DNA from 3 places in the Bariatricus sp. SGI.154 genome. Region 3 is predicted to be linked to each of the others. Evidence: riboswitches for the same ligand, from Rfam matches in the RefSeq annotation. Region 3 holds a riboswitch; each other region holds the start of a gene.

Region 1 (10,972 bases), on a different contig from region 3:
AAAGGATTGGCTTACAGACGAATATAGAAGAGGCGAATAAATTGCCTATGCATACAGCTGGAGCAATTGGCTTCGAGAAACAGGCGCAATTCAATCCATTGAAATTCATATCCCGTATAGCATCCGATTTGAATATATATGAGAATACATTTGTGCAAGAATTAAAGGAAGATACGGCAATAACTGATAAAGGAAGTATTACTTTCAAAAAATTGATATTTGCAACTCATTTTCCAATTGATAATAAGCATGGTATGTATTTCTTGAAAATGTATCAGCATCGATCATATGTAATGGCATTGGAGAATGCGCCACAGGTGGAGGGGATGTATATTGATGAGGCAGTAGGAGGCATGTCCTTTCGGAATTATAAGAATTTTCTGCTGATAGGTGGCGGTAGCCATAAGACTGGAAAAGAGGGCGGTAATTGGAATGAATTAAGGAATTTTGCGAGGCTCTATTATCCGAATAGAGAGGAAAAATATTACTGGGCAACGCAGGATTGTATGACTTTGGATGGGATTCCTTATATTGGTCAGTATTCCAGGAACATGCCACGATACCATGTGGCAACCGGATTCAATAAATGGGGGATGACTTCATCTATGGTGGCAGCAATGATTCTAGGTGATCTGATATTAGAAAAAGAGAATCCATATACAACAGTTTTTAACCCATCAAGAAGCATGATAAAGCCGCAGTTGTTTATAAATGGAGGCACAGCAATAGCCAATCTTTTGACTTTTACTGAGAAGAGATGTCCTCATCTTGGCTGTGCCTTAAAATGGAATAAGGATGAGCACTCATGGGATTGTCCATGCCATGGCTCGAGATTCGATGGAAGCGGCAGGCTGCTCGATAATCCAGCTAATGGTGATTTGATTGACAAAGTCTAGAGTGCTGCATGAGGTCTGCTTTCTAGGCAGGAACTGTGTATAAGATTCTCTTTAAACTGTAAACAGACAGGTTCTTATAAGTTCATCATTCCGGACATGATACATCCACCTTCGGCGCCACATTCTCTAACTTCTGCAATCTGTTTCTCACTGATCTTAATTCCGCCTATGGCGTAAACGGGGATATTCACTCTCTGGCATACCTGACGGAGGAATTCAGTTCCTCGTGGTGGCAGTCCTTTTTTGCAATCTGTAGCATAGATATGACCCGCTGTGAGATAGGTAGCACCAAGTTCCTGTGCCTCTAGTGCATCTTCAACAGAATGCACAGAGGTGCCGATTGCGGAGAATGTATAAAGTTGATCTGCTTTTGTATTCTTATAATCCTTAAGCAGAGGAAGCGGGAGATGGATGGCATCGCATTCCAGTTGTATTGCGGTTTCTACATAAGTATGCAGGATGCATGGCACCTGATATTCCTTGCAGATGTCTGTTATCTGGCGTGCAAGGAGTGTATAGTTTTTTTCTGTGAGATCCTTTTCCCGAAGAATAACTGCTCTAGGGTGCAGACTGCATACCCGCGCTATCTGCTCCGGCAGTGGGCGGGAGCAGAGATGGCGGTTGCTGACAGCGATTATATGATCGTAAGTGGATGTTTCTTTGGTATTGTATTTCGCCTTAGTGTTAGACATATACATAATCATTCATGACCGGCTGAAGATCATGTTCCAGCAAAGCGTTATAAACTTCGTCTACAGAGCGCCCATCGGAGATCTCGAACTGGTCATCTCCTTTCTCTTCAATATCGTCGACGTGACCACCGATTCCAGTGCTGACACCGGCGGATATTTTGGTGGCAGCGATATTAACCAAATTATCGCGTACTCGAGCACATTCCCGGGTAGAGATGGTGATGCTGGCAAATGGCATGAACAAGCGGTAAGCACAGACAACCTGCAATAACTGAGGTTCGTGTACATCCATCGGATTAATCCGGTCATTATTAATAATTGGACGAAGTCTCGGACAGGAGAAGGCAATTTCGGCATGGGGATATTTCCGCTGTAGAAGATAAGCGTGGTATCCCGTGGCGAATGCATCTTTGCGGAAATCATCCAGCCCCAGCAGGGCGGCGAATCCGACTCCGCGCATACCACCTTTTAGAGCACGTTCCTGTGCATTCAGCCGGTATGGGAAGATGCGCTTATGTCCGGCAAGATGAAGTGTTTCGTATTTATCAGAATTATAGGTCTCCTGGAATACAGTCACATAGTCGGCACCACATTCATGGAGATAAGCGTATTCATCTGAGTTCATCGGATAGACCTCCAAGCCGATTACTTTGAAGAATTTGCGGGCGATTTTGCAGGCTTCTCCTATGTATTTTACATCGGATTTCTTACGGCTCTCTCCGGTAAGAATCAGAATTTCTTGAAGCCCGGTCTTGGAGATTGCAGCCATCTCTTTTTCAATCTCCTCTGGATTCAGTTGGGCACGGCTAATCTTGTTATGGCAATTGAAGCCGCAATAGATACAGTAGTTCTCGCAGTAATTGGCAATGTAGATTGGCGTGAACATATAGATGCTGTTGCCGAAATGCTTTCGTGTCTCCTGGCGTGCAGTCTGTGCAATCTCTTCCAAAAGTGGAAGAGCAGCAGGGGATAGAAGCGCTTTGAAATCTTCCGGAGTGCGGCTTTCGTGTGCTAAAGCGCGGTGGACGTCTGCTTCTGTATATTGGGTATAATCATAGGATTCCATAGCATGAATTACCTGGTCCATAATATCGGATTCCAGTACCTCCATGCCTGGAAGATAGGTCATATGGTCAATGCGGTTTTTCTTTTGGTCTTCTAATATTTCCTTGCTGAGGATGCTTTCATTGATGTGTGCATTTTTCGTATGTGTATGTTCCATATGCGGTCACTCCTTAATCCTGTAAAAATCCTGTCAGTGGAGAGGAGGCGCTTGCGCCCTTCTCAATCGTTCTTCCGAGCCCAGACAGATATGCGCTTCGTCCAGCCTCGATTGCTTTCTTAAATGCTTCTGCCATTGCAGGTATATCTCCAGCGGTAGCAATCGCAGTATTAGCCATAACTGCTGATGCACCCATTTCCATTGCCTCACATGCCTGTGACGGACGTCCGATTCCGGCATCTACGATGATTGGAAGATCAATCTCATCAATTAGGATCTGAATGAAGTCTTTGGTGCAAAGTCCCTTATTAGAGCCGATAGGAGAACCAAGAGGCATCACACATGCGGCGCCGGCGTTCGCCAGATCTCTGGCGGCGTTCAAGTCCGGGTACATGTAAGGCATGACAACGAATCCTTCTTTGGCAAGGATCTCAGTTGCCTTTATGGTTTCGTAGTTATCCGGCAGTAAGTATTTGGAATCGTGGATAACTTCTATCTTCACAAAATTACCGCAGCCAACTTCACGGGAAAGCCTGGCGATACGGACTGCTTCTTCGGCATTGCGTGCGCCGGAGGTATTAGGAAGCAGTGTAACGTTATCCGGGATATAATCTAAGATGTTGGCAAGTCCGCCTTCGTTGGCACGGCGGAGCGCCAGGGTAATAATCTGGGCTTCGGCTTTCTCGATACAGGCTTTTACAAGATCCAGAGAGAATTTGCCGGAACCGAGGATGAAGCGGGATGTGAATTCATGTCCGCCAAGAATAAATGTGTCTTTATTCTGACCCTCTTTTTGAATTTGTTTTTGAGTTTGTTTTTGCATTTGGCTCATAATATGTCCTTCTTTCTTTTTGTTATAAGTTATAAGTTACAACCTGGCAATCAAGGTTCTTCTTCTCCAAGAATCAGCCGTGTAATCATATTTGCTTGATGGGAAGCGCAGATGGCAACCCGTGGTGCCATAAGCCCTCTTCCGTAGGTGGATTCTGTTGTCTCGTCACCACAGAGATAGAAATTGCGAGTGATACGTCGGGTATGTATGGAATTGCTGCTCTCGTATCCAGCCATCCCGGAAGCAGCCACCAACCGCTTATCGGGGAAATGTTCCAATATGCCATTTACAAGTATTGCTTTTGCTTCCGGATGATCGAAGGCTTCGCAGATGATAGCATCATTCTGGAATAATTCCTGAAGGTTGTCTTGCGTTACCTGGATGCAGTCTGTTCGGATGTCCAGGTAAGGATTGATCTTAAGAAGCAGGGATTTTAGTGCATCTGTTTTGTACATGCCGACGTGTTCCATAAAGTATTGCTGGCGGTTGAGGTTTGTAAGATCTACCACATCAAAATCAATCAGATGCAGATGTCCGACTCCAATCCGGGCGAGCGCGTATGCGATATTGGAACCAAGGCCGCCCAGTCCTGCAACGGCAACATTTCCCTGAGAGAGAAGTGCTTGTGTCTCGGGAGAGTGACGTTCATTTAAAGCATTGTAGATCTGTTCTTTGGTAAAAGAATTCAATTAAGTTGCCTCCAATCTGCTATTATATAGTCGGGGTCGTTGTGTCTTATATACTGTAATCTAGCCGCCTCCTACGAAACTTACTACTTCCAGTTTGTCTCCATCCTTTAGAATAACGGATGTATACTGGGATTTGGGAAGGATAGCACCGTTCATCTCAACTGCGATACGATTGATCTGGTATTGGTGCTGCCTAAGATATTCAGCTACGGTAATGGGCTGATTAAGTATTACATCCTGTCCGTTTACAGTAATCATTGTGCACCTCCTTTTTTAGAGATGCAGATGAGTAGCCAAAGCATTCGAAGGGAATTGACGGTGGCAAATTCTGTAGGTGTATATGCATAATTCCAACAAAAAAGAGTTCACAAAGTAATACACCCGTGGTGGTGCACCCCTTCATGAACTCGCGCTCACTCTCAACATCTCTATATGTATTTGTTCAATGTAAATCCTGATTAGAAAAAAAGAGAGACGCCAAAGCATCTCCCGCATTCTCATGTCTATATTCGTTGAGTATACGTTTCCTACGTTGGCATTATCCAAATCAGGTATGTGGGTCGAAGTTGTCAACTTCCTCTCAGCCTATGCGATAAGCTCCCCAGTTGTATTTACAATTTACAGTATAAAAGGGGTGGGGGGATTTGTCAATGGGAATTTAGGGAGAAAAGTGAGTGTAGGAAGTGTACGGTGCAAGGGCAGGGAAGTCGTGGGCTGCAATCGGATCATTTCGCTAAGACCTCGTAACAGAAAAAGATACCGTCCGTTCTAACCGGGCATATTCGCTGTAAGCCCTTGATGGCCTTACGACTCAGATGCCCTCGAAACCAGGACTTGTGGTCCTGGTTTCGCACGAACTGACGGTATCTTTTTCTGCAACGAGGTCTAGGGCTTATGATACGGCCACAGCCCACAACTTCCCTGCCCTTGCACCTGACATCCCCGTGTACTCGGGATTTTCTCTAGTGGGGGATTCCGGCGGAGATGCGTGTGGAACGTTTTGGATAGATAACAGAGTGTGTACGTGGAGAAGCACTTTATGGAAGATAACAGAGTGGGTGGGTAAAGAGAGCAGTATGTAATTTGGGTTCAGGCTATGCATGCTTGCATACTTTGCTCAAAAAGGATTGTTCTACGGTATGCAATGATGAAAAATTATATGTAAAGCATATTCCCTGCACTAATTTATGTCTTAATCACAAAACTCCTGTTTACTTCATAATACATATACATTCCAGTCAACACAATTCCAATATATAAAGCGATCACTCGCCCAGTTCTCCCTCACATCCGTTCCATTTCCAATCTGTTATTTAGCCAACACCGTGCCCCACGCACCCCCCCCAGTCAGGAATCCTCACAGTTCATGAAGAGTCACACATAAGAATGTCAGGCAGAGAGGGGCAGTATGGCAGTTCATGTCCGTAGAAGAGCCGTACAATCCGTTGGTAAAAAAGAGGTCTGAAATCAGGATAATTCTGTGCCACAAGCACAGAATTCAAGAATGTCTGAGTCGGAAAAATCTTTCAGATTTTCTCCGACGATTACATTCGATTCCTGATTCCAGACCTCTTTTGAACCTACGAATTGTAGGCGATTGGAGTCGGATATGAACTGCCATACTGTCCCTCTCTGCCGTACATCTTAAGACCTATTCTTCACGAACAAACTTCCCACTTTACATATACTTTCCAAAAACCAGATACAAACTTCACATTTTACATAGATTTTACAATGAGAGTACCGTTGAATTTACATAAATACGCTACATTAATACCATGGCTGCAGGCGACTGCCGTGTCTGTGGCCAAAGGTGCGATACTTATAATAATTGAGGAGAGGGATATGAACGGTACATTAGAGATAGCATTTGGATTATTAGGTGGTCTGGCTGTGTTCATCTTTGGGATGAATATGATGAGTGAATGTCTTCAGAAAGCAGCCGGAGAGAGGATGAAGAGTATTCTTGCGCTGCTAACGAAGAATCCCATTATGGGAGTGTTAGCGGGTGCGTTGACAACTGCCGTGCTGCAGAGCAGCAGTGCGACAACTGTAATGACGATTGGATTCGTAAGCGCGGGGCTTATGAATCTTCCGCAGGCAATATCCATCATACTGGGAGCGAATATTGGTACTACGATGACAGCGCAGATTATTGCGTTTAAACTGAGTGACTACATATATGCGATTATTTTCGTGGGCTTTATTATCTCGTTTATTTCGAAATCCCAGAAGGCTAAGAACATCGGGCAGACAATCTTTGCGTTTGGTTTGTTGTTCTTGGGAATTGAGACTATGGGAAATGTGATGGAGCCTTTGGCATCCAGCCCGGTATTCACGGATATGATTGCAAAAGTGGCGGACATTCCGATACTGGGAGTTGCTGTCGGTACACTGATGACGCTAGTGGTACAGAGCAGTAGTGCGACGATTGCGGTGCTCCAAAACTTTGCCACGCAGCCAGGACCTGATGGAGTAACCAGCATTCTGGGACTTACAGGAGCGATCCCGATTCTGCTTGGTGATAATATCGGTACGACGATTACAGCTCTGCTGGCGAGTGTCGGACAATCGAAGGATGCAAAACGTACGGCAGTTGCACACTGTACCTTTAACATATCAGGATGTCTGCTTTTCATCTGGTTCGTGAATCCATTTGCCCGTTTCATCCAGTGGATATCGCCGAAGGGACCGGAGGTAGAGGTGATCTCCAGACAGATTGCCAACGCTCATACAACCTTCAATGTTGTGATGACGCTTTTGTGGATTCCGATGATCTGGCTCATGGTGAAGAGTGTCATGCGCATTATCCCGGAAGGTAAGCAGGCAGCAACGAACCCTGCAGATGCATTCTATCTGGATGAGAAATTAATCAGTCAGCCTGCGGCAGCCCTGCAGCTTGTTGCAGGAGAAGTAATCCGGTGCAGCAGAATTGTAGATGAGATGCTTCAGAACCTTGTGAAGGCAGTTAAGAAGGAAGACCGGGAAGTAATTCGTGAGATTCTGAAAGAAGCGGAGTTTGTCCGAAGCCTGGATGGAAAGATAACGGATTATCTGACGGATCTGTTCGCTGCCGGAGTGCTTACAGAGGAACAGGCAACGCAGACGGCAGGGATGATGTATGTTCTGGGCGATATTGACCGTATCGGAGCATTGTGTGCAGAGGTGTCGAATTCTATACAAGATAAGATTGAGAAGAAATATAAATATTCCAAAGATGCCATGAAAGATCTGGAGAAGAGCCTGAATATCATTGAAAATATGTACGCAGAAGCCCTACAGGTAATGATGACTGGCGATCTTGAGAATGCGAAGAAGATCCTTAAGAAGAAAGAGAAGGTCATGGCTTTGGATATCAGCATGAAGAAAGCGCATATGAACCGCGTCGGAAAGGGTAAATGCGAGGCAAGCCTTACCGTACCGTTTAATGAGATTCTGCGGAATATTGACCGTATGGGAGGCAGCTGTGTGAATATTGCAGATGCCGCTCTGGGGCAAGTGAAATTAGATTATTTTGGTCATATTGGAGAAAAAGTCTTGACAACTTCTGCGAATTAGTTTAAGATACAGAACATATTTAGAGATTACGGCAAGAAAGGAGATCAGATATGAAGACGTTTAATCATCAGAATACGAATCAGAATATGATGATGATGGTAGGCTGTGTAAACATGTGCATGATGTGCATGATGAACATGGCTTATTTGCGTATGCGTCGAATTATCTGATTTTAACATATACTATTTTTGAATCGTGTAAGATAGAGTATGAGGAACAGGTACGACGTGTACTTGTTCTTTTTTTGTTGGCTTTTATCGGAAGAGAACGATTGGTGGCAGAGTCTGAGGGCATGAAGGAAAGTTCTATTATACAAAAATATACCCGATATGTCGGAATCTCAGATAGAATATTGAATTCAAAATAAGTAAAGTGCAATGCAGAGAAAGGGGAAGGAATATGGCACAGATTGAAGTAAGACATCTTTCAAAATCATTTACTTCAAAGGATGTAAAAGTTGATGCCCTGCAAGATATCAATCTTGAGATTGAACAAGGTGATATCTATGGAATCATCGGAATGTCCGGAGCAGGCAAGAGTACGCTGGTACGATGTTTGAACTACCTGGAGAAGCCGACGGTCGGAGAAGTGTGGATCGAAGGCAAGGAACTTGGAGGCATGAAAGAGAAGGAATTGTTGAAGCAGAGGAAAGACATTGCAATGATCTTCCAGCATTTTAATCTGCTGATGCAGAAGAATGTAGTGGACAATGTGTGTTTCCCACTATTGATCCAGGGAGTTAAGAAAAAAGAGGCGCGCAAGAGAGCCAAGGAACTTCTGGAGATTGTAGGTCTAGAGGAAAAGGAATTGGCATATCCGGCACAACTGTCAGGTGGTCAGAAACAAAGAGTTGCTATTGCAAGAGCGCTGGCATCTGATCCGAGAATCCTGCTGTGTGACGAGGCGACCAGCGCCTTAGATCCACAGACGACTGCAGCGATCCTGGATCTGCTTGGAGATATTAACAGACAGTTTGGAATTACGATTGTGATTATTACGCATCAGATGTCCGTAATCCGTAAGATCTGCAATCAAGTGGCGATTATGTCACAAGGACAGATTAGAGAGCATGGATCAGTAGAAGACATTTTCAGCCATCCGAAGACGAAAGAAGCAAGAGAGTTAATCCTTCGTGATATTGATGGAGAGAGAGTCTCAAATGAGTCCGCATTAAAAGATCAGTTGATGGAAGATAAGAAAATCCGAATTGTATTCTCGGAAAATTCTGCATTCGAGCCGGTGATTGCGAATATGGTCCTTAAGATGGGAACTGCGGTGAATATCTTAAAGGCTGACACGAAGAATGTGGGTGGAATCGCTAAGGGAGAGATGATCCTGGGATTGCCTGCAGATAAGAAGATTCAAAAAGAGATTGAAGATTACATATTGGAAAGAGGACTGGAGATTGAGGAGGTGACAGGAGATGTTTAGTAGTGAAGTAATCGAGATGCTGATTATAGGAATTGGTGAGACAATGTATATGACGCTGGCATCGACGTTGTTCGGTTATGTATTCGGGCTTCCAATGGGAATTCTGCTTGCCATAAGTGATAAGGATGGCATCAAGCCGAACACATTCCTGTATAAACTGTTGGATGTAATTGCAAATATCGTGCGAAGTGTTCCGTTCTTGATTCTGCTTATCGTACTGATTCCATTTACCCGGGCGATCGTGGGCAAGAGTTATGGATCTACGGCAACCATCATTCCCCTTGTGGTGGCAGCAATTCCGTTTATCGCCCGCATGGTGGAGTCATCGCTTAGAGAAGTGGATGCCGGGGTGATTGAAGCCGCAAGATCTATGGGCGCATCCACATTTACAATTGTGGTCAAGGTGCTTCTGGTAGAAGCCAGAACTTCTCTGATCGTAGGTGTGACCATTGCTCTTGGTACGATTCTTGGATACTCAGCGATGGCAGGAACCGTCGGTGGAGGCGGGCTTGGAGATATCGCGATCCGTTATGGGTATTACCGTTATGAAGCCGGAATCATGATAGTTACGGTAGTATTACTGATTGTATTAGTCCAAATATTCCAGACAATTGGCATGAAATTGTCTGTTCATCTAGATAAAAGAAAATAATAACAAAAATAGGAGGAAATGTATTATGAAGAAAAGAGTGTTGACAGTATTTTTGGCAGGTGTATTAGCAATCGGAGTATTGGCAGGATGCGGCTCCAAGGACAAGGGAGAGGATTCTAAGGCAGAATCAGGTATAGATTCCGGATCTGACTCAAAGGTAATTACAGTAGCGGCATCCGCGACACCTCATGCAGAGATTCTGGAGGAAGCCAAAGGTCTATTGGAAAAAGAAGGATATGATCTGGAAGTTACCGTATTTAACGACTATGTTCAGCCAAATGAAGTGGTAGAAAGCGGCGAATTCGATGCAAATTATTTCCAGCATGTACCATATCTTGATAGTTTTAATGAAGAGAAAGGAACACATCTGGTAGATGCAGGAAAGATCCACTATGAGCCATTTGGTATCTATCCGGGAACAAAGAAAAGCCTTGACGAGTTGGAAAGCGGAGATACAATTGCAGTACCGAATGATACAACTAACGAAGCGAGAGCGCTTCTCCTTCTGCAGGACAATGGCGTGATTACATTGAAGGATGGCGCCGGACTGAACGCAACTGTAAATGATATCGAAGAGAATCCAAAGGATATCAAGATTGAAGAGTTAGAGGCAGCGCAGGTATCCAGAGTAGTAGACGAGGTTGCTTTTGTAGTGTTGAATGGTAACTATGCACTGGAGGCTGGATATTCTGTGAAGTCTGACGCGATTGCTTATGAGAAGTCTGATTCTGAGGCAGCGAAGACATATGTGAATATTATTGCTGTAAAAGAGGGAAATGAAGATAATGAAGGAATTCAGGCATTGGTGAAGGTTCTGAAATCCGATGAGATTAAGGAATTCATTGATGAGAAGTATAATGGGGCAGTAATTGCATTTGAAGAGTAGATTTCTTTAGGGAAAGTTTGTTATCGAAAGGGGACGGTGCAAGTGTGAGTTATGGGTGGCTGGCGACCGGAGCCTTTCGCAAGCCACCCATGACTCACGCTTGCACCCGACACA
Region 2 (10,972 bases), on a different contig from region 3:
TTTGTGTTGGAAAATATGAAAACACTGTATTTGCTGCATGGATATACCGGAGATGAGAACGACTATCTTGTACATACTCATATCAGTGAGTTAAGTAAAAAGTATGGGATTGCAGTAATTATGCCGGATGGTGATAACAGTTTCTATATTGATCATGTAGCAGAAAACCGTCATTTCGGGAAATATATTGGGGAAGAACTAGTCGAGTATACGCGCAGGCTATTTCCATTGTCGAAAGAGAGGGAAGATACATATATCGGCGGTCTGTCAATGGGTGGATATGGTGCCATGCGTAATGGATTAAAATATGCACACACTTTTTCGAAGATTTTGGCATTTTCCGGAGCATATATACCCATTCGTATTGTTGATAACGGAGGAGTTCCGGTTGACGATGGCGTGTCAAATGTGGAGTTCCAATGTCGTGTATTTGGAGATCCGAAGATGCTTGCAACGAGCGATTTGGACCCAAGGGTTATTTATCAGGAATTGGAAAAGAGCAAAAAAAGTATTCCAAGAATTTTTATGACAGAAGGCAGTGAGGATTTTCTGCTCAAAGAAAATCATGCTATGCGCGACTTCTTACAAGCGCAAAATGCGGATTTTACATACATTGAGGATACAGGGGAGCATGATTGGGATTTTTGGAATAAGCACTTGGAGGAAGCATTTGCTTTTCTAAATGAGTAAAAGGAAGGTTATTTTATGGAAGTAAAAGAATGGACTTATGAAGAAATTCCGGAATTTACAGAGGAAATAGAAGGTGTTCAAGTGATTCAGACCACCGGTGACGAAATGGGTGTTTCCTATATCCATAATGTAGAGTATGCCGAGATAGATTCTGTTCGGCTGCATCTGCAGATCCTGTTGCCTTTTAGTCGTAACAATCCTGAGATGGTCTGTCCTTGTATTGTGTTTGTGCAAGGTTCAGCATGGCTTCCCCAAGATGTGTTCCATCAATTATGTCGTGTTTCCAAATTGGCTGAGCGTGGTTATGTTGTGGCTGTTGTCGAGTATCGGCATTCTGGCATTGCGCCTTTTCCTGCACAGATTATGGATGCAAGAAATGCGGTGCGTTTTATGCGTGCCCATGCTGCAGAATATCATGTGGATGCTGAGAATATTGTTATTGCGGGTGATTCTTCTGGCGGGCATACAGCTATGTTTGCAGGTATGATTCATGATGATGTGGAGAATAACCTATTTCCCGGCATTTCTGCTGAGGTCAAAGGCATTATTAATTATTATGGAAGCTGCAGCGTCATGAACGAAGACTCCAATCCTATTCAGGTTCTTCACTGCCAGCCGGATAGTCCGGAAGGACTGGTTATGGGGCGCGTGGATTTGAGAGATAATCTTGAATTAAAGAAAAAACTTTCTGTTGAATGCAACATTACCGAAGAAACGGTTATGCCGCCGACCATTATCTTTCATGGTACGAAGGATCGTTTGGTCAATTGCGAAGGTAGTGTGATTCTCTACCGCCAGATGAAAAAGTGTGGTAAGGATGTTCAATTGTATTTCATAAAAGGAGGCGATCATGGAGGGGCGGAGTTCTGGACCAGCCAGGTCGTCGATATTGTGGATGACTTTCTCAAGTACTGTTTCAGAAGATAGTTATCTTGCTGAATGCCGGTCTGGTTGGCGGTGTTATTGCGTTCTCTAAGATTTTCGATGGCGTGTCTGACTTGATTGCAGGTCAAATTATTGATAGCCACAAAAGTAAAAGAGGGCATTGTATTCCCGTTATACTGAAGTGGGCTATTCCTATGGTGCTTTCCGTTATTCTGGTATTCCTGGTTCCGGACGGAAGTGTAGCCTTGCGTATAGTTTACATCTTTGTTACATATAACCTGTTTAATACTGTTTTGTACACTTATGTGGGCATGGCCGCTAATTCTCTTCCGTCCTATGTCACAAATGACTCTGTTGACCGTTCGCAGATGCTGATTTTTTTCATGATGTTTTCAGCTTTGACACAGACTATTATGGCATCTGTTATGATGCCGATGGTTGATTTTTTTGGAGGTCAAGGGCTGCAGTCTGCATGGATTAAGTCTATTATGGTCTTTGGTATTATCGGTCTGATACCTTTGGCATTGAATGTATTGTTTGTCAAAGAACGGGTAGAGAATGATGTTCCTCCGGAGAATCTCATCGTTGGTATCAAATGTGCTGTTGTAAACAAATATTGGTGGATGGCCTTTGTTGTTAATTTGATGGCCAATTTTATTCTGACCTTTAACCTGTCTGTTTCCATTTATTACCTAAACTCTGTGTTGGGAAATATGGCTTTGATGGGAACGTTTGTTGCATGCTCCAACTTGCCTGGCGTATTTCTGTCTGCAGTGGCTCCTTTCTTTTTGAAAAAGTATACGAAGCGACAGATGGTATTGTTCGGTTCAATCTGTATGGTGGTGGCTCAGGTTGTATTTATAGTAGTGCCGACATCCTCTACTATTTTATTTGCTACGGCGCTGTTGCGCGGTATTGGAATGGGCTTTGCGATGGGTATGGCCGGAGCCCTCATCGGTGACACTATCGATTATGGCGAGTGGAAGACCGGTATACGTGTTCAGTCTGTCTTGTTCTCTGCAAGTTCTGTAGGCGCCAAAATCGGGCAAGGAGCTTTGACAGCAGCCTTTGGATTCTTCTTAAGTGCAGTTGGATATAATGGTGCTTTGGAGGTTCAGTCTGCAAGTACGATCAGCGGTATTGATGCATTCTTTAAATTCGGTCCCTTAGTTGTTGCTATCATCTTGCTGGTTGATATCTGGTTCCTGGATGTTGAAACAAAAAATCCGCAGTATATTAAAGAAATTGCAGAGCGTAAAGCAACTCAGAATGCAGGCGAATAGATATACTTGTAATGTAAGACCCATCTGGAAAATGATAAAAAAAGGTGTATCGAAAAAATTTTCGATACACCTTTCTAATCATCCTAACAACTTCTTAGTTAAGTTTCTCTATAAATATTGACAAAGCAGTTTCCCCAGAAAAATACTCTTTAAGAGCATTGAATAACTTCATCATTATCATTCACTTCCTTCTCATTTATTCTCGTTCCTTAAACTGTTAAAATATTAACACGTAGTATAGATAATGTAAAGATAAATTTTTAACAAAGTTTGGCTTGATTTCATTAGATATTTTGTGCGCTTTTTCAAATGACGCGAATCTCGCAAATTTAGCAGAATTGAAATATACAAGTTACAGACCTATTGATTGATTAGAGAGATGCCTGCAAGGTAAGAAAGATAATCTGATGTAATGGAGTTGACATTTCCAAGCAGCATGTATATGATAATGACTGGACAAACTACATAAGATTGATAACAAGGGGAGCTTATAGAATAGGCTGAGAGGAAGTTGTCAACTTCGACCCATAACCTGATGTGGATAATGCCAACGTAGGGATGCGTTATAGATTGGCTTCAAGCCCTTTTTGTTTTCAATCGGAGACAAGGAGGGCATTTTTATGTTTGATCTATTAGTCAATGCAGAAGGCGGTCTGACAACTGCCGGATATGCGGTATGTATTGTTGTTGGAGTTGTACTCTTTATCGTTGCGTTATTTTTTGCGGGGAAGAAATCCGGGAAAAAGAAGATGAGCACAAAGCAGTTAGTGTTCTGCGCGATGGCAATGGCGCTGGCGTTTGTGACTTCTTATATGAAGATATTCAAGTTGCCGTGGGGTGGAAGCGTAACGCTGTGCAGTATGCTGTTCATTGTATTGGTCGGCAACTGGTACGGAGTACAGACTGGAATCCTTGTGGGGCTTTCTTATGGGCTCCTACAGTTCATCCAGGAACCGTATGTGCTTTCATTCTTTCAGGTTTGCTGTGACTATGTGCTGGCATTCGCGGCGCTGGGCGTTGCCGGATTTTTCGCAAAAAGCAAGAATGGCTTGCTGAAGGGATATATTGCGGCGGTTCTCGCCAGAGGAGCATTCCACTCTCTGGGAGGATACCTATATTGGATGGACTACATGCCAGATAATTTCCCGCAGTCATTGAAGAGCATCTACCCGATTGCTTATAACTATAGTTTTCTGCTGGCAGAGGCGGTCATGACGGTGGTTATTATCTCAGTTCCGGCGGTGGCAAAAGGACTTAGCAGGGTAAAACAGACAGCGTTAGATTAACGCACTAAAGAGGGGACATTGTTTTTTTCAATTTCCCCCGTCCCCAATTAAAATAGCCGTGTCCCTTTTTGAATTTGCCGTGTCCCTTTTTAATTCATGATAATCCCGACTTTATCTAACCCCTCGCCAGTATACAGATCTTTTATTCGAATTTCTTTTGTTACGCCTCCGGCGAATTCGATGATCAGTTTTTTATTCCGTCTCCTTAATTCTTTGTGCCATAGATTTTTGCGATCTGGCACAGCCAGGTGGATACCTTGCAGTTCCCGTTATACTTGTTTGCGCATCGGACTGCCTGATGGAATGTTTCTTGTGTCAGTTCTTCGGCAGTATCTGTCTCGTGGCATAAGGAGATTAGAAATTTATATACCAGTTTTGCATGTTCGCTATATATGGAATCCATATCTAACATCGCGTCACATCCTTCTTTGCTTATATATACCCCAACTAGTCATTTCGTTACATCATGTCGTCATTATTTTATAGAAAAATGTTCTCGGATAAAAGGTTAATTATCTGTGAGGATTCAGAGATTGTAGCAGAAATGCAGGGATAACTGTTGCCAGATAATATGTATTACAGTTCTTTAAAAATTCGTACACTTCCTGCATGGTAAAATCCTCCCTATATGTAAATGTAATGCCCAATATGGTTTGAAAATATTTAAGTTTATGAAATTATTGCAGTTCTCTCTCGAGATTATTATAATAAATAATAAGAAATTGGGTAAAATGCAGTCCGGTATACCTACTCTGTCGGACAGGAAAAATGTAAAGGAGAAGCAATATGACTGAATTTGAAAAAATGCACAGCACGGATCTATACCTTCCCAATGGCGAAGAGATTATGAAAGAACAGGAGCAGTGCCTGGAGCGCCAGTACGATTACAACCTGACACGACCGTCAGAAGGCGCCAAAAGAGAGGCGTTATTAAAGGAGATGTTTGCTGAGATTGGTGACGGCTGTTATATAGAACCGCCTCTTCACAGCAACTGGGGTGGTCATCATACGCACTTCGGGAAGAATATCTATGCGAATTTTAACCTGACACTAGTGGATGATACGCATATCTACGTAGGCGATTACACCATGTTTGGCCCGAATGTGACGATTGCCACGGCGGGGCATCCGATCCTGCCGGAACTTCGCCAGCAGGCATATCAGTATAATGCACCTGTTCATATTGGGAAAAACTGCTGGATCGGAGCAGGAGTAATGATTATGCCTGGAGTAACCATCGGTGATAATACGGTGATCGGAGCAGGAAGCGTTGTCACGAAGGATATTCCATCTGATGTGGTAGCTGTTGGTAATCCCTGTAAAGTGATGCGGCCAATCGGTGAACGGGATAAAGAATATTATTTTAAGAACAGAAGAATTGATGAAAGTATAAGATAGAAGGCGTAACCCTGATTCCAACTGAAAATAGGATAATAAGAGAAAAATATCGGCAGATCTTATGAAGTATAAGTTCCGCCGATATTCATTCTGTTATTTACCAGTATTTCTTGCTGTTCGTTTATTTTCTTAGCCATATAACCGCCAGAAGAATCAGGATTCTTCTATAAAGTTCTGTAGAAATTCCTGTATAAATGGCAGTGCTGCCCCGATCGCCACGGCATCATTCCGGCATTTCCCAGGCAGAATATAAGTAGGCGCATCCCCAAATGCCGAAAATTCAACGACCTTATCCTGAAGCATTTTCAGATCTTTATCGGTGAGATACGGGATGATATCTCCGCCGAGAATGACGGTACTTTCTAAGACCATGTGCAGATTATTGATCAGGATGGCAAGATAGTATAAGAATTCTTCCCAGCGTTTCTGGTAATCAGAGTTGCCCTGTGCTTTCTGCTGGAAAAAGTCATCAAGATCCATCTGGTCATCAAGAAAAGTACTGGCGGAACAATAGCATTCTGCGCATCCTGTACGTCCGCAATAGCAAGGACGTCCGCCGGGAATCAGAGTCATGTGCTCAAAGATGCCTGATTTGCCCGTAATGCCCTCTTTAATCTGTCGGTTTAGAATCAATGCGCCGCCCAGATGCATGCAGAGAGATAGATAGATAGCATCGTTGATCTCAGGATTCACCCACAGTTCACTGTTCGCGGCACAGTCAGTGTTATGTATAAAACGGCATGGCCAGGAAAAATATTTTTCAAAGATATCAATGGAAAGGCCCTCCACATCAATAACCGTCGCATAAGTGATCCGGCGGCCACCTTGTGAAACCAGTCCCTGAATCCCGATGCCAATTCCAAGAATCTGCTCATTTTTAAAATGATATTTCTCAATGAAAGCAAGAACATGATCACGAAGTGTCTCAAAATACGCCTCTGTTCTTTCGAATTTCAAATTAATCTTTACTTTTGCTTTTTTGACAACGTATAAGTCAACTGCCGCGATATGAACGGTGTGTTCCGTAAGTTCAATGCCGATAGCAATCCGGGCAGTAGAGATAATAGAATAAGAAGTTGCCTTTCTTCCGCAAGTGGAATTTAACTGGCCGCTTTTTTCTACGAGCTGATCTTCCATCAATGCTGTCAGATGCTGAGTGACAGTAGGAAGCGTTATGCCAAGCTGGTTGGCAATCTTCTGCTTGGAACTGCAAGGATTGTTATAAATATAATGAAAGATGTCTATGCGATTCTTTACTTTTATATCTGAAAGAGAAAAGCGTTCCATAATGATTCCTCCTCATAATAATAAAACTATAGTGGTTAATATTTGAAATGGTTTTATGAAATGCATTTTAAAATGATTATATCAGAAAAATCAGAAAATAGAAATACAAATAAAAGTAAATATAACTAAAAAGTGGAAATGAGATTTGTTCAATATATCATATTGCGTAGTTTTTTATCCAGTGCTATTATATAACTATATTATATAAAACTGTTTTATAAAATGAACGACTAAAATGAAACATAAGGAGGAAGAATACATGAAAAGTGAATTAGACATCAAAAAAGAGATGTGCGAGATTGGAAGACGGGTATATGACCGGGGAATGGTGGCTTCTAATGATGGCAACTTTTCGGTAAAACTGAATGACAATGAGTATCTGTGCACCCCGACAGGAGTCAGCAAAGGTTTCATGACACCTGAGTATATCTGTAAGGTAGACGGTGAAGGTAATGTACTGGAGGCAAATGAAGGATTCCGTCCATCATCTGAGATTAAGATGCATATGAGAGTCTACAAGGAGAGACTGGATGTGAATGCTGTTGTTCATGCACACCCGATGTATGCAACAACATTTGCTATTGCAGGTATTCCACTAGAGGAGCCAATCATGCCGGAAGCAGTCATTGCGCTTGGCAGCGTTCCGATCGCAAAGTACGGAACTCCTTCTACCGTAGAAGTGCCGGATTCCATTGCCGAATTCCTGTCACGCTATGATGCCGTGTTATTAGAGAATCATGGCGCGCTTACATATTCAGATTCTTTGCTGAATGCATATCATAAGATGGAATCTTTGGAGTTCTATGCAAGGCTTCTGTATCAGGCTAAGATGCTGGGTGGACCGCAGATCTTAAGTCAGGAGAGAGTAGAGCAGTTATATGATATCAGGAGACAGATGGGGCTGACCGGAAGACATCCGGGAATCGACAAATAATCAGTGATAGTGAATCGAAGATAACTAGTCATAGGTACCTTACTGTGTGAGACTATGAGTACAGGGAAGAAGGAGAGTGTGGTATGGGAGAGAAGGCGAAGAGCGTACTGGCATTTGATTTTGGCGCATCCAGTGGACGTGCGATTCTGGGAACGTTGGAAGATGGCAAGATCGCTATGAAGGAAGTACATAGATTCTCCAATGATCCGGTGACCGTAAACGGAACCATGTATTGGGATACACTGCGGCAGTTTTATGAGATAAAGCAGGGGATGATCAAGGCAAAAAGGTGTGGGGATTTTGAAAGTATCGGAATTGACACCTGGGGAGTAGACTTTGCTCTGTTGGATGAACATGGGGAACTGCTGGAGAATGCAATCCATTACAGGGATGACCGGACCCAGGGGATGATCGAAGATGTATTTTCCAAGATTTCCAAAGAGCGCCTCTATGAGATTACAGGAAATGAATTCATGTATTTTAATACAATTTTCCAGATGAATGCATTGAGGGAGAAGCGTCCGTGGATGCTGGAACGAGCGAAGAAGTTCTTATTTACACCGGATCTGTTAGGGTATTTCCTTACGGGGAATCAGAAGTCAGAGTATACCATGGCAACGACCTCTTCCATGTATGATATCCGTAATAAACAATGGTCGAAAGAGGTGGCGGATGCCCTGGAACTTAAGGAGGATTTCTTCCCGGAGGTGATTGAAAGCGGGACGGTGATCGGAGAGTTGAAACCAGAGATCTGCGAGGAGTTGTCCATTGATTCCAAGAAAGTGATTGCGGTGGCGTCTCACGATACACAAAGCGCATCTGTTGCGGTGCCGACTCAGGAGGAGGACTTCATCTTCATCAGTTGTGGCACCTGGAGTCTCTATGGTACAGAATTATCAGAACCTGCGATTGGCAAGAGATCTCTGGAACTGAGCGTGACAAATGAAGGAAGTTATGGCGGCAAGGTGAATTTCCTGAAAAATATCACTGGCTTATGGATGGTTCAGGAATGCCGGCGTCAGTGGATTCGCGAAGGGCAGGAATATAGTTTTGGTGAACTGGAGCAGATGGCGGCAAAAGCAAAGCCTTTTAGAAGTTATATCGATGTAGATGCACCAGAATTCGTACCCGCAGGCAACATGCCAAGAAGAATCCGGGAATTCTGCCAAAAGACAGGACAGCCGGTTCCTAAGACCGTAGGTGAGATCGTGTGCTGCATTAATCAGAGTCTTGCTTTAAAATATAGGAACGTTCTGGAGAAGATTGAATTCTGTCTGGATAAAAAGTATCACAGAATCCATATGATTGGTGGGGGGATTCAAAGCAAGATGCTTTGCCAGATGACGGCTTGTGCCAATCATTGTGAAGTGATGGCAGGTCCGGTGGAAGCAACGGCGCTTGGAAATCTGGCGGTTCAGTTTATGGCGCTGGGCGAGATCAAGGATATTAAAGAGGCAAGGCGAATTGTTGCGAATTCCGAGAATGTGATGTCGTATGAGCCGCGGGATGCAGAGGCTTGGGATGCGGCATATGAGGAATTCAAGGGGGTTCTTAGGTAGAAAATGAGAGATTAGAAGTGAACGGCGAGGGAGGATGCTTGAGGGGATGCCAGCCGGAGTCCTGCGCCGTACACTCTCTATTCAATTCCGTATTCTTCCATTAAGTGTTCCTGATATGCTTCATCTTCGATGGAATGTTTCAAATCTTGTATACGATTATCTTCTATAAGATGGTAGTGAAGTTTGTTAACACGCTCTTCACCTAGTTTTTTGCCGGTTTTGTTGCCTTCCTGCCATGCTTCATCACGTTCCTGTTGAAGATGGCGTTCTTCGTTATATTCATATATGCTCACTTTGATTACCTCGTTTTTGTTCTTTCGTAAAAATTCCGCTAAAATATCTTCGTTGATACATTCGTCTACGGCATATTCTACAGCTTCTGCAAAGGGCATTTCTTGACTGTAATTCCGAATCTTGGATACCAGGATCATGTACTCTCGCAGTGTTTGACATTTATTCATTAATTCTTCATTATATCCCGAATTGATATTCAACTCAGTTACTTTTAATTCCAGGTCTGGATTCTCGCTTTTTATTTCATATGCATCTGAGAGTTTTAATTCTCGGCGTTCTTCCATAGATTCTATTCCGTTATAGAATACGACAAACTTTGGCTCTGGTATCTTTACTAGAGTAGAACTATATAGATTTTTATCTTTTGTCAGATTAGAATAGACATCTGCTACGTACAGTAAATCCCGTAATGGCATGTTGGGATTCTTGGTGGATTGGTGTTCATACAATGTCAACTGGTCGTAAAGCATAAAAGATATGTCATTTTTCATGCCTAGATAAATTGCATTTTCTAACGTTGTTACAATTAGATCATCCTCATTGGTATAACTGGTTCCATTCATGGCATTGTAAAGTTCGAGCAATTCCCGTTTTTCTTTGAATATCATGCGAAAGATTCTGTCTTTATAAGCACGCAGTGGCATGCCGATTACTTTGTGATGCGTGACAATCTCATTCGCTGCCTGTATGATTCTTTGGTCTTCCGTCATTCATGGTCCTCCTTTTTTGGGATATAAGAGGACTCTTTCATTCTTCTTAGAATCCTCTCTGCTGTTCTTGGGTCTGTGATTAAGCATCGAATTTTCTAAGATTATAAATATCATTAGAATTTGGAATGACTTTGTCATATAGAATGTTTAGAAAAATAATGCTTGTTTGAATTATAGCATGCATCTTTAAAAATGTCAGCCTTTATGTTCAAGGAAATTCCTTGATTTTATCGACATTTTTCGCTAATATCGGGAGTTATAGGTTGACACATAATGGTATTATGATATAATACCATTAAAGGGAAACTATGGAAGTATCAGGAAAGGAGGGGACTTGTGAATTCGGAGATAACAGAATTAAGGTATATCGATCTAAAGAATGACATCTGCCGTCAGATCTATGAAGGTGTCTACAAGAATGGCGAGAAGATTCCTTCGGAGCGTCAGCTTGCCCAGGATTACGAAGTCAGCAGAATTACGGTGAGAAAAGCATTGGAACTTCTGGAGGCGGAAGAACTGATTGTGCGTGAAGTGGGTAATGGGACACGGGTAACGCTTAAGAATTACGGCAATCATAATATGCTGGATATGATTGGAGTAGTTGCGCCATCCAAGAACCCGTTTTTTGCCAGGTTTATCGCAGACT
Region 3 (10,972 bases):
CGCAATTAAGATCTTTTTCTGCATAAAAATACCGCCCTGCCTTTCGGGAATCATTATAGCACTCTTTTCACTATAAATTCCCTATGCAGGGCGATATTCAAAGAATATTAATAATTATTATGGAAAGCATTTATTATAATGCAGGATTGATGATATATTTGCCATTTGCACGAAGTTCCGGCTTGCTTAAGATGTCCTCTAATTTATCCAGTCCGGTCACTTCGTATACCATGCTGCTTACGTCCAGTCTTCCGGTGTCGATCAGATCCAGGGCTCTCTTCTGGGTGTATGGATTGATGAAGGATGCTTTCAGTTCCAGTTCTTTCTGGAATACAGTGTATGGTTTTACCTTAATCTCTTCATCCGGCTTGGTCAATCCGAACATCATAACAACCGCTTTGTTGCCTGCAATATCAATTGCCTGCTCAATGGTAGATGGACGACCAACACACTCAATCACAACATTCACCCATCCCATGCCACTCTCTTTCAATCTTGCCTTTACATCTTCATGGATGGAATCGATACATACATCTGCGCCCAGTTTCTTTCCAACCTCACGCTTGCCCTCAACAGGCTCTAACAATGCAACTTTTGCTGCACCTGCAAGTCTTGCAAGCTGAAGCATCAGAAGACCAATCATGCCACCGCCGATTACAACCACATTGCTGCCCGGCCGGATATTGCACATATCAATTCCGTGGAGGCAGCATGCTACAGGCTCCGCCATTGCTCCCTGCTCGAAAGTTGTATTATCTCCAATCTTATATACCTGTCTCTGGTTCACACTGCAGTACTCTGCGAATCCACCATTAACAGTAGTTCCGTAACCAATCATAGACTCGCAATAATGTGCAATTCCATTTCTGCAGAAGTCACAGGCTCCACAATAGCAGTTTGGATCAATGCAGACTCTGTCACCTGGCTTATAGTTGGTTACATTCGCTCCCACTTCTGCAACAATACCTGCGAATTCATGTCCCAGAATTGTCGGTGGTGTTACTTCTGCCGCACCTTTGTCTCCCTCAAAGATATGTACATCTGTTCCGCAGATACCGCAAGCCTTTACTTCAATCAATACGTCATCTGCCCCAACTTCTGGTTTCTAATACTCCTCAATTCTCAGATCGTGTCTTCCATAGAATACTGCACTTCTCATCACTGATTACCTCCTGAATTTTAATAAATCATTTTCGATTAACACTTTTGCGTAACTGTTGTTCATAAGTTAAATATATTCTTTTTTATCGAGAAATTCAATTGACTTTTTCTCTAAATATACACTTCATTTTTTGTGTATTATTTACAACAATATATAATTTTATGGCCATTCAATTGCATAATAAAGAAAAATGCATTATTATAGTTATGAATAATACTTATACATAAGTTCTTCTTGGAGGTTTATTATGAACAATACCGGAATGACCACTCTGGAAGTTAAGAAAATCAATAAAAGCAAAGTGTATCAGTTTATCTATGACCAGCAGTCTGTTTCGAAACAATTGATTGCCCAGGAATTACAGATGAGTCTAACAACCGTCACCCACAATCTTAAGATATTAGAAGAAGAGGGATTTATCGAAAAAAGCGGACAATACCGTTCCACCGGCGGCCGCAAAGCCAATGCAATCAGTATTGTCGCAACTGCCAGAATCTCGGTTGGTATAGATATATTAAAAGAAATGTTCCATCTGGTTGCCATTGACCTGTACGGCAATATCCTGAAAAAGGAAACCGTTCCCATCGCATTCTCATTCTCCCTGGACTACTGTGAACAGGTCGGAAATCATCTGGCAACTTTTATCGATACATTAGGACCATTGAAAGAAAATATTCTGGGAGTCGGCATTGCCATCCAGGGGCACACTTCTCCTGACAGACAGATCATCAGTTATGGGACTCTTATGAATTGCACAGGGATGTCACTTAAGATGTTCGAGCAATTCATTCCTTATCCCTGTCGGCTGGAACACGACTCTACTGCTACCGCTTATGTGGAATTATGGAGCCAAAAAGATATCAAAGATGCCCTGGTCTTCATCCTGAACCGGAACTTTGGCGGTGCTGTCATCATCGACCGCAAGATTCAGACCGGACTCGGCATGCGGGGCGGTTCTCTCGAACATCTCTGCCTTGACCCAAATGGTCCGAAGTGTTACTGCGGCAAGAAAGGGTGCTTGGAGACTTATTGCTCTGCCGACAGTCTGAAACAGGCAGCTGGAGAAGAACTGGAAGGCTTTTTTCGCAAACTTAGAAAAGGACAGAAGAAGCAAATTTCGATCTGGCATACCTATCTTCAGCATCTTGCGTTTGCCATCCGCAATCTGACGGTGGTTTTGGACTGTCAGGTAATTCTGAGCGGATTCCTTGCTCCTTGGCTTGTGCCGGAAGATATTGAATTGTTAGAACATATGGTGCAGGAAATCGCACCATTCGGGCTGGAAAAAGGCAGTATTTGCGTCAATCATTATGGGCAACTGGCTCCTGCCACCGGGGCTGCACTGTATTATATTGAAGAATTCTTAAAGACAATCTAAGAATAAACCAGTGCTGATTATCGCAGTGAGATCTGGGTTCCGGTAATCAGAAAATAGATGATACACCTGCATGTGGGGTTTTGCCTTTCACTTTCACCCAAATGCAGGTGGTATTTTAATAAGTTATTTTTGATTTTCCAACTCTTCAATACGCTTTAAGGCTTCCTGAAGCGCATGGGTTTTCTGTTCTAATTCGGAACTCATTTGACTTAACTCGAAAACTTTCTCAGCAAGGGTACTCTTCTGCTGATTTATCTCAGAATCTTTCTTTTCAATCTCAACTTTCTGCCGATCAATCTCATTCTGCATCTCATCAATCATATAACGCACTGTATTACGATCCATCTCGTATAATTCCTTTGAAAACATCTCCATCACCTTCTCGATATTCTGACAGATCTCGTAAATCTGCTCATACATGGCTCGGAAGGCCGGATATTTCTCGATCAATGCAATCACATCCTCCGGATGGTCGCTGCTCAAGAACATCAGCCATGCATCCAGCCGTGTTTCTATGCCTTTATTGTGATTGTTTTTCTGATAGATGTCAAGCGAAACGAAGACGAATTTCTGTAGAAGATCCAGTTTCAATCCTGTATCAGATGTCTGCTGGAAATTATGTATATAATTGTGTGGAAATGCCCTGAATTCACTTGGACTCTTCTCAAACAATACAATTGTATAGACACTTTTGATCTGACGGTAAGAGAAGGTATCTTTGGTTGCTTTGCTTCTTACCATCTTATACTGTCGAAGCAGCAGATCTGCCGAATAGCAGGCGCTTCGTTCTCCTGGGAATGCATATCCAATCTTCTGAATCTCAACATTCGCAATGCTACCGTCTTCCAGCTGCACAACAATATCCATCAAAAGCAGCGAAGATTCGTCCGCAATACGGCTGTTATCGTTAGGAAGCACCTTAAGAATCTTTACCTTCATGCCAAGCAGCAGGGATATGAGTTCCTCCAGCCGTTCCGGATAGATCTCCGGATCCAGCAGCGCTTTTGCACAAAAATCATAAAGCATCTTCACTCCTCGCACGCCGGTACAAAAATCCAGAAATTCCTCCCGGGAAGATTCATCCCAACCTTCAAAAATCTCTTTCAGTTTCTCACTTGCATATATCTCAGCCAGCACTTCATTCCGGCTCTTTATCATTGGGAAATACACTTGTAACTTGCTCGTCATACACAGTCTCTCCTATCTCATTTTATAAATCATAATGGATACATGTTTCCAGGCGAAAGCCGGGATACCTTACGGTTTAGATTCATCAGAAAATCAGAACGTCTTTTCTAAGATTAAATACAGACTATCAAATGCATGAAATAAATACAAGTTTTTTCGTTCGACATTTTTCTACAATTAGTGCCCATCAAAAAAAGGAACTATCATTCCTGACAGTTCCCCCTTTTCATTTCAACCAACCTCAATGATTCTGTAATTAATTTTTACAAATTCAGATTCCTAATCTATTCGAAATCCATTATATCTTCTTTATTCTTATTCCATGGACCTTTCCGATAAAACATAAGAGACATCATCATACCAATGCTCCATCCAATCGGCCATGCACACCATATACCGATGGATCCGAACTGTCCCGACAAAATAATTGCAAGCACGACCCTGAGTATCAGATCCGTAAAAGTCGCAACCATAAACTGCTTCATAAGGCCTGCGCCACGAAGGATACCATCCGCCACAAGTTTCACCGACACAACAAAATAGAACGGTGTCAAGATGTGCAAGAACTGAACGCCTGTCACCAGTGCCGTCTCAGATGGCTCATTCATAAAGAAATTAACAAGCACGCCACTTGCAAGCATATACAATGCTACAATCGGTATACACAACGTCCATACAATCTTAATCCCCGCTTTGAAGCCTTCTTTAATCCGAGGCATAATCTGGGCACCTATATTCTGGGCAGTATAATTGGAAATTCCATTCGCAAGCGTCGTGAAAGACGTAATAACCAGATTATTCAGTTTCACTGACGCGGCATAACCTGCGATGACACCTGCACCAAAGTTGTTGATAACACCTTGAATAATAATATTTCCAATGGAAATAAAACTCTGTTGTAAAATGCTTGGAATAGCGATCACTGCAATCTTTTTAAATAATCTAAAAGAAAACACGGCTGCCTTTTCCTTTGTCTGAATCTTTGCAAGACGTCTGAGCACTACTATAATCGCTAATATACAACTGATGCCCTGGCAAATGAATGTTGCCCAGGCAACACCTGCAACCCCCATCTGAAATGAAACCACAAACCAGATATCAACCAGAATATTAGAAGTGGAGGAAACTGCAAGGAATATAAATGGTGTCCTTGAATCTCCAAGAGCGGAGAAAATCCCTGTTGCAATATTATAAAAGAACAAAAACGGAAGTCCCCAGATATAAATGTCCAGATAAAGTTTCGAATCCGAGAAGATTTCCCCAGGTGTATGTATCAATTCCAGCAATCCGCTGCAGCCTACGATTCCGATCAGCATCAATACCGCACATAAAACTGCGCTTGAAATCAATGCTGTATAAACCGCTGTCTTCATATTCTTATATTGCTTTGCACCAAAAAGCTGCGATACAATAACGGAACATCCAATATTAGACCCAAAAGCAAAGGCAATAAAAATCAGCGTAATCTCATAACTGTTGCCTACTGCTGCCAGTGCATTCTCTCCTACAAATTTCCCTGCCACAAGACTATCCGCAATATTGTACAACTGTTGAAATACAATACTCCCAAATAATGGCAGGCAGAATTTCCATAAGACTGTTTCCGGCTTTCCCACCGTCAGATCTTTATTCATCGTTTTCTACCCCCAGAACTTTAACATTTGCTTTTTTGACCAACGTATATTATACTTTCTGTATGGAAATATGTAAAATATATCATTTATATATTTATCATGTATTTTTGATATATCAAAGGGTGATAAACATGAACATCAATTATGAATACTATCGCATTTTTTATTATGTAGCAAAATATAAGAATCTGACTCGGGCAGCTGAGGTTCTCTGCAATAACCAGCCCAATATTACACGGACCATCAAACTGATGGAACATGAATTCGGCTGTAATCTTATCGTGCGTTCCAATCGCGGGATATCCTTGACGCCAGAGGGCGAACAATTATACTCCCATTTAAAAATTGCCGTCCATCAGATCCAACTTGCTGAAAACGAGATATTAAAAACATCCGAGTTACAAAATGGAGTTGTTACAATCGGCGCCAGTGAGACAGGTCTGCGCATGCTACTGCTTCCGGTACTAAGCCATTTTAAAAAAGCCTACCCCGGTATCCGAGTCCGTATTATCAATCATCTGACCACCCAGGCACTGATTTCTGCCAGAGATGGAGTCGTGGATTTCTCCGTTGTAGCTGCTCCGGCAGATATTGCCAAGCCGCTGTTGTCAGAATCTCTTCTTACTTTCACGGATATTCCGATTGCCGGAGCCAGTTTTTCACATCTGAAAAATACGCCTCTGTCATTAATAGAACTTTCGAAATATCCATTGATTTGCCTTGGGGAAGATACGATGACCTATCGTTTTTATGAGAAATTTTATCAACGCCACAAACTCCTGATGGAGCCAGAGTTTGTAGCGGCAACCACTGACCAGATTCTTCCAATGATAAAAAATAATCTCGGCTTTGGTTTTATTCCTGAAATATATGCTGTCGAGGCGTTAAAATCGGAATCCGTTTTCAAGATTCCATTAACCACGCCTATTCCCAGCCGAGAAATCTATTTCATACAGAATGAGAATCATCCTTTAAGCGCTGCCGCCAGAGAACTGAAAAAACTATTGTTAGAATACGCGCAATCCATAATGCGATAGGGAGAAGATCACATCAAATTTATCAGACAATTTGGAATAATCTTCCAAACGTCATAATACCCTTTTCTTCCACTGATACTTCTTCATATCTACATGTCCGTCTATAAATTCCACGCCTTCTTCTTCCAACAACTTTACCTGCCGGTTCCCCTCTGCATCTCCGGAACCTGCCACTGGCAGCTTCCTCCGAATGCTTTGGCAACCTACAGGACCTGCCACTGGCAGTTCCTTCCGGATGCCTTGGCAACCTACAAGCCCTTCTACTGGCAGTTCCTTCCGGATACTTTCGCAACTTTCAAAAGCACGGGATACCCGTCCATCTTTCGTCACCACACGATGACATGGGATATCGCTTCCATCCGGAACCGCGTGTAATGCATATCCAACTACCCTGGACCAGCGGCGATTCCCGGCAAGTTCGGCAATCTGTCCATAGGACGCTACCTTTCCTTCCGGAATCTGCCGGATCACATTATATATCTTTTCAAAAGTATTCATCTCTTCCACGCCTCTATCTCCTCCAGCCTTGCCTTTACTGCTTTTTCCTCTCCCTGAGTCGTAGGCCTATAATACTTCCTATCCTTCAAAGACTCCGGCATACACTGCATATGTGTTAGTTTTTCCTCCGTATCATGAGCATATTCATAACCTTTGCCATAATTCAGTTCCTTCATAAGATTCGTAGGTGCATTGCGAAGCTGCAGTGGAACTGGCTCTGCCCGCAGATTCTTCACGTCCTTCTTGCATACTTCACACGCCACATAGAGCGCATTGGATTTCGGTGCCATAGAAAGATAGGTCACCGCATGAGTCAGATGCACATCACACTCCGGCATCCCCAGGAAATGACATGCCTGATAAGCCGCAACCGCTACTTGCAGCGCATGACTGTCCGCCATCCCGATATCCTCACTGGCAAACCGAACAAGCCGTCTTGCAATATACAAAGGATTCTCTCCGCCCTCTAACATCCTGCACATCCAGTAAATCGCCGCATCCGGATCGCTGTTACGCATGGACTTATGCAGCGCTGATATCAGATTATAGTGTTCCTCCCCATTCTTATCATAAAGCAAAGATTTCCTGCTAATGCACTGTTCCAGTCCTTCATCTGTGACCACAATGCCCTCCGCACTAATCTCCCCGTTAAGTACCGCCATCTCTAACGTATTAAGCGCCGTTCTCGCATCCCCATTGGCAAATGCAGCCACAGCCTTCAACTGTTGCTCCGTCATCTGTACATTCTGATCACCGAACCCTGCCGGACTCTTTAACGCATGCTCCAGCACCTTCATCAGATCCCGCTCATCCAAGGCTTTCAGCACAAAAACACGGCATCTGGACAAAAGCGCCGCATTTACCTCAAAAGACGGATTCTCTGTCGTAGCGCCTATCAGAATAATGCTTCCCTTCTCTACAAACGGAAGAAACGCATCCTGCTGCGCCTTGTTAAACCTATGAATCTCATCCACAAACAGAACCGTACGAATCCCCATCCTACGGCTATCTTCCGCCTGTTTCATCACTTCTTTAATCTCTTTAATTCCACTGGTCACGGCACTGAAATTAATGAAATCCGCCTTCGTCTTACTGGCAATAATACTAGCAAGCGTTGTCTTCCCAACTCCAGGCGGCCCCCAGAATATCATAGAAGATATCTGGTCTTTTTCGATCAACTGCCGGAGCATCTTCCCTTTTCCCAGCAAATGTTCCTGACCTGCAAACTCTTCAAGCGTCGTTGGGCGCAACCTGCTTGCCAAAGGCACCGTCTGCCTCCTGTCATCAAACAATGTCATCTGTTCCATATCAATCCCTCTTTCAAGAACGTATGTTCTTCTTTATTATACTCTCCTCCTTTATACTTTACAAGGAGATTTTTGCCTCATCCCAAGGCTTAAGTCTACCGCTAGATATGCGATGCCCCCAGATCTCTGCCATATATCTTCGCAGCATGTAAAAACATTTGACAGCATCACTTCTATCTCCTATAATGGTATCAGTTACAATATAAATATTAAGGGAGCTCTTAGAAGGGCTGAGAGGAAACTAGCGCGTTTCGACCTTGTACCTGATTTGGATAATGCCAACGTAGGGAAATATTTCACATATTTGTTTAGAACATACAAATACACGGGATATACCGCTTCGGCAGTATCTCCCGTTTTTTGTTGCCGAAACCTCCGGAGGGAACTGCCGGTGGCAAGTTCTGTAAGTGATTACTCATATTTCCAGCCGGTATATTGCCACTGTTATCCTTTATAAAGTCTCACAAATATGAACGCATCAACAGCCGGCTTACATCACACAAATATCCCAGGTACACGACAATCTTAAGAATGGAGAGGATATATCATGGAGTACACAACTCAGATGAATGCTGCCCGCAAGGGTATCATCACCCCACAGATGGAGGCAGTTGCTTCCTATGAAAACATGAATGTTGAAGAATTAAGAAAATTAGTTGCGGAGGGCAAGATTGCCATTCCTGCTAACAAGAACCACACCTGTCTAAAGCCTTACGGAATCGGCAGTATGTTAAAAACCAAGATCAATGTTAATCTCGGCACCTCCCGGGACTGCCTGGATCTGGATGTGGAACTTGCGAAAGTGATGGAAGCCGTTAACATGGGCGCAGAATCCATCATGGACTTAAGCTCTTTTGGCGATACCAAGGTATTTCGCCGGAAACTTACTCAAGAATGTCCGGCGATTATCGGAACCGTGCCAATCTACGATGCTGTCGTATATTATAACAAAGCATTAAAATCCATCACCTCCGATGAATGGATTGATATCGTAAGAATGCACGCGGAAGACGGCGTTGACTTTATGACCATCCACTGCGGAATCAACCGTGATACTGCCGCACGTTTCAAAAAATCCAAACGCCACACGAATATCGTATCCCGCGGCGGCTCTATCATTTTCGCATGGATGGAATTAACCGGACAGGAGAATCCATTCTATGAACGTTACGATGAGATTCTGGAAATCTGCCAGCAGTATGATGTTACTTTAAGCCTTGGCGATGCATGCAGACCTGGAAGTATCGCTGACGCCGGCGACATCCCTCAGATAGAGGAACTTGTGACATTGGGCGAATTGACTACAAGAGCCTGGGAGAAAGACGTTCAGGTTATGATCGAAGGGCCCGGACATATGCCTTTGAACCAGATTCAGGCGAATATGGAGATTCAGAAAACCATCTGCAAAGGTGCGCCTTTCTATGTACTTGGACCATTGGTTACAGATGTTGCTCCTGGATATGACCACATTACCGCTGCTATCGGCGGAGCAATCGCCGCTACATATGGAGCTGCTTTCCTCTGCTATGTTACACCGGCAGAACATTTACGCCTTCCTACGCTGGAAGATGTAAAAGAAGGCATTATTGCATCCCGCATCGCTGCCCATGCCGCAGATGTTGCCAAAGGACTTCCGGGCGCCGCTGACTGGGACTTTGAGATGAGCGAGGCAAGACGTAACCTTGACTGGGAGAAGCAGTTTGATCTGGCAATCGATAGTGAGAAAGCCAGACGGTATCGCAAAGAATCTACACCGGAACGGGAAGATACGTGTACGATGTGCGGGAAAATGTGCGCAGTACGAAATATTAATAAAATACTTCGCGGAGAAGATGTAGATATTATGGAATAAAAGGAATTTTAATCATAATTTTTGAGGACTCTTGGGGCTTTCTTGGGTATGCAATTTTGAGCCAAAGCACGCTCCTTCCCACGCACTCTTGCCAGAATCCTCCCAATGGAGAAAACCTTGAGATTATGGAATTGTCAGGCGAAGGAGAAGAATCGGTGTGGCTCGGAGGCCGTCAAGTGAGTTCTAGAAGCCGTTAGCGTAAAAATACCAGCAGATTGGCATGAGGCTTTGACTACACGTCAAAGGCGAAAAAGTACCCGAACTGCGAAATCATCAAGATTTCGGAGTGAGTGTACTCGGTTGCCAATCTGCTGGTATTTTTACGGTTACGGATTCTTAACGAAACGCCCCGGTCTCAGAACCACACTGATTCTCCTCCTTCACCGTACACACCCAACAATCTATTTTTCTACAACAAATTCCTACCTTAATCCTTCTTCACGACTTTACTTACAATCAAACACAACACAATCGTTATCACCATATCCGGCAGTGTATTTCCCACCACCATATCAATATTCATCAGCACCCGGTACACAACAAATCCGACTACCCATACCACCATATTTGGTACATTAACCACGCTCCTGCTGTTATCCCTCTTTAGAATAAAGAAGTCTGCAATCTGAATCGCGATCATCGGTGCAAATACAGAACCAATCAGATACAGGAAATCCGTAATATTATCCATCGGATACACAATCGCAGCCACCGTTCCGATCACTGTTACTACAATTGCCACATGCTTTCCATTTAACTTAGCGACAATGGATTCACTGGAAATTCCAGCTGAATAAGCATCCAGGAATGTCGTTGTAACCGTTGAAAATATGATAATCAGTAATCCAACGATGCCAAGTCCTGCTTTCACCATAATCTGGGCAATGTCATATTCTCCGGTATAAATCGCAGCACC

The links. Region 3 has a riboswitch for thiamine pyrophosphate ahead of thiC (phosphomethylpyrimidine synthase ThiC). Riboswitches for the same ligand answer to the same signal wherever they lie in the genome.
Region 1: it holds a riboswitch for thiamine pyrophosphate, as region 3 does, so the genes downstream of both, thiS (sulfur carrier protein ThiS) here and thiC (phosphomethylpyrimidine synthase ThiC) in region 3, are expected to answer to the same signal.
Region 2: it holds a riboswitch for thiamine pyrophosphate, as region 3 does, so the genes downstream of both, ACQRBN_RS01495 (energy-coupled thiamine transporter ThiT) here and thiC (phosphomethylpyrimidine synthase ThiC) in region 3, are expected to answer to the same signal.

What each region holds. Positions count from the first base shown of each region.
Region 1 covers NZ_JBNPMC010000001.1:146,523-157,494, reverse strand. Annotated here, with positions in the region: gene ACQRBN_RS00790 (FAD-dependent oxidoreductase) at 1-896, shown strand, start outside; gene ACQRBN_RS00785 (thiamine phosphate synthase) at 971-1,588, opposite strand; gene thiH (2-iminoacetate synthase ThiH) at 1,581-2,810, opposite strand; gene ACQRBN_RS00775 (thiazole synthase) at 2,824-3,633, opposite strand; gene thiF (sulfur carrier protein ThiS adenylyltransferase ThiF) at 3,693-4,331, opposite strand; gene thiS (sulfur carrier protein ThiS) at 4,392-4,589, opposite strand; TPP riboswitch at 4,838-4,945, opposite strand; gene ACQRBN_RS00760 (Na/Pi cotransporter family protein) at 6,177-7,889, shown strand; gene ACQRBN_RS00755 (methionine ABC transporter ATP-binding protein) at 8,289-9,320, shown strand; gene ACQRBN_RS00750 (methionine ABC transporter permease) at 9,313-9,972, shown strand; gene ACQRBN_RS00745 (MetQ/NlpA family ABC transporter substrate-binding protein) at 9,998-10,858, shown strand; gene ACQRBN_RS00740 (hypothetical protein) at 10,903-10,972, shown strand, end outside.
Region 2 covers NZ_JBNPMC010000001.1:290,880-301,851, reverse strand. Annotated here, with positions in the region: gene ACQRBN_RS01510 (alpha/beta hydrolase) at 1-690, shown strand, start outside; gene ACQRBN_RS01505 (alpha/beta hydrolase fold domain-containing protein) at 706-1,617, shown strand; gene ACQRBN_RS01500 (MFS transporter) at 1,623-2,858, shown strand; TPP riboswitch at 3,329-3,434, shown strand; gene ACQRBN_RS01495 (energy-coupled thiamine transporter ThiT) at 3,479-4,144, shown strand; gene ACQRBN_RS01490 (sigma-70 family RNA polymerase sigma factor) at 4,350-4,556, opposite strand; gene ACQRBN_RS01485 (sugar O-acetyltransferase) at 4,931-5,542, shown strand; gene ACQRBN_RS01480 (ROK family transcriptional regulator) at 5,696-6,829, opposite strand; gene ACQRBN_RS01475 (class II aldolase/adducin family protein) at 7,089-7,763, shown strand; gene ACQRBN_RS01470 (rhamnulokinase) at 7,847-9,322, shown strand; gene ACQRBN_RS01465 (hypothetical protein) at 9,400-10,326, opposite strand; gene ACQRBN_RS01460 (GntR family transcriptional regulator) at 10,663-10,972, shown strand, end outside.
Region 3 covers NZ_JBNPMC010000039.1:12,559-23,530, forward strand. Annotated here, with positions in the region: gene ACQRBN_RS14420 (response regulator transcription factor) at 1-24, opposite strand, end outside; gene ACQRBN_RS14425 (zinc-binding dehydrogenase) at 134-730, opposite strand; partial or broken gene ACQRBN_RS14430 (alcohol dehydrogenase catalytic domain-containing protein) at 770-1,081, opposite strand; gene ACQRBN_RS14435 (ROK family transcriptional regulator) at 1,410-2,540, shown strand; gene ACQRBN_RS14440 (PD-(D/E)XK nuclease family transposase) at 2,664-3,728, opposite strand; gene ACQRBN_RS14445 (MATE family efflux transporter) at 4,013-5,362, opposite strand; gene ACQRBN_RS14450 (LysR family transcriptional regulator) at 5,494-6,399, shown strand; gene ACQRBN_RS14455 (MGMT family protein) at 6,451-6,897, opposite strand; gene ACQRBN_RS14460 (replication-associated recombination protein A) at 6,894-8,204, opposite strand; TPP riboswitch at 8,406-8,511, shown strand; gene thiC (phosphomethylpyrimidine synthase ThiC) at 8,752-10,056, shown strand; gene cytX (putative hydroxymethylpyrimidine transporter CytX) at 10,484-10,972, opposite strand, start outside.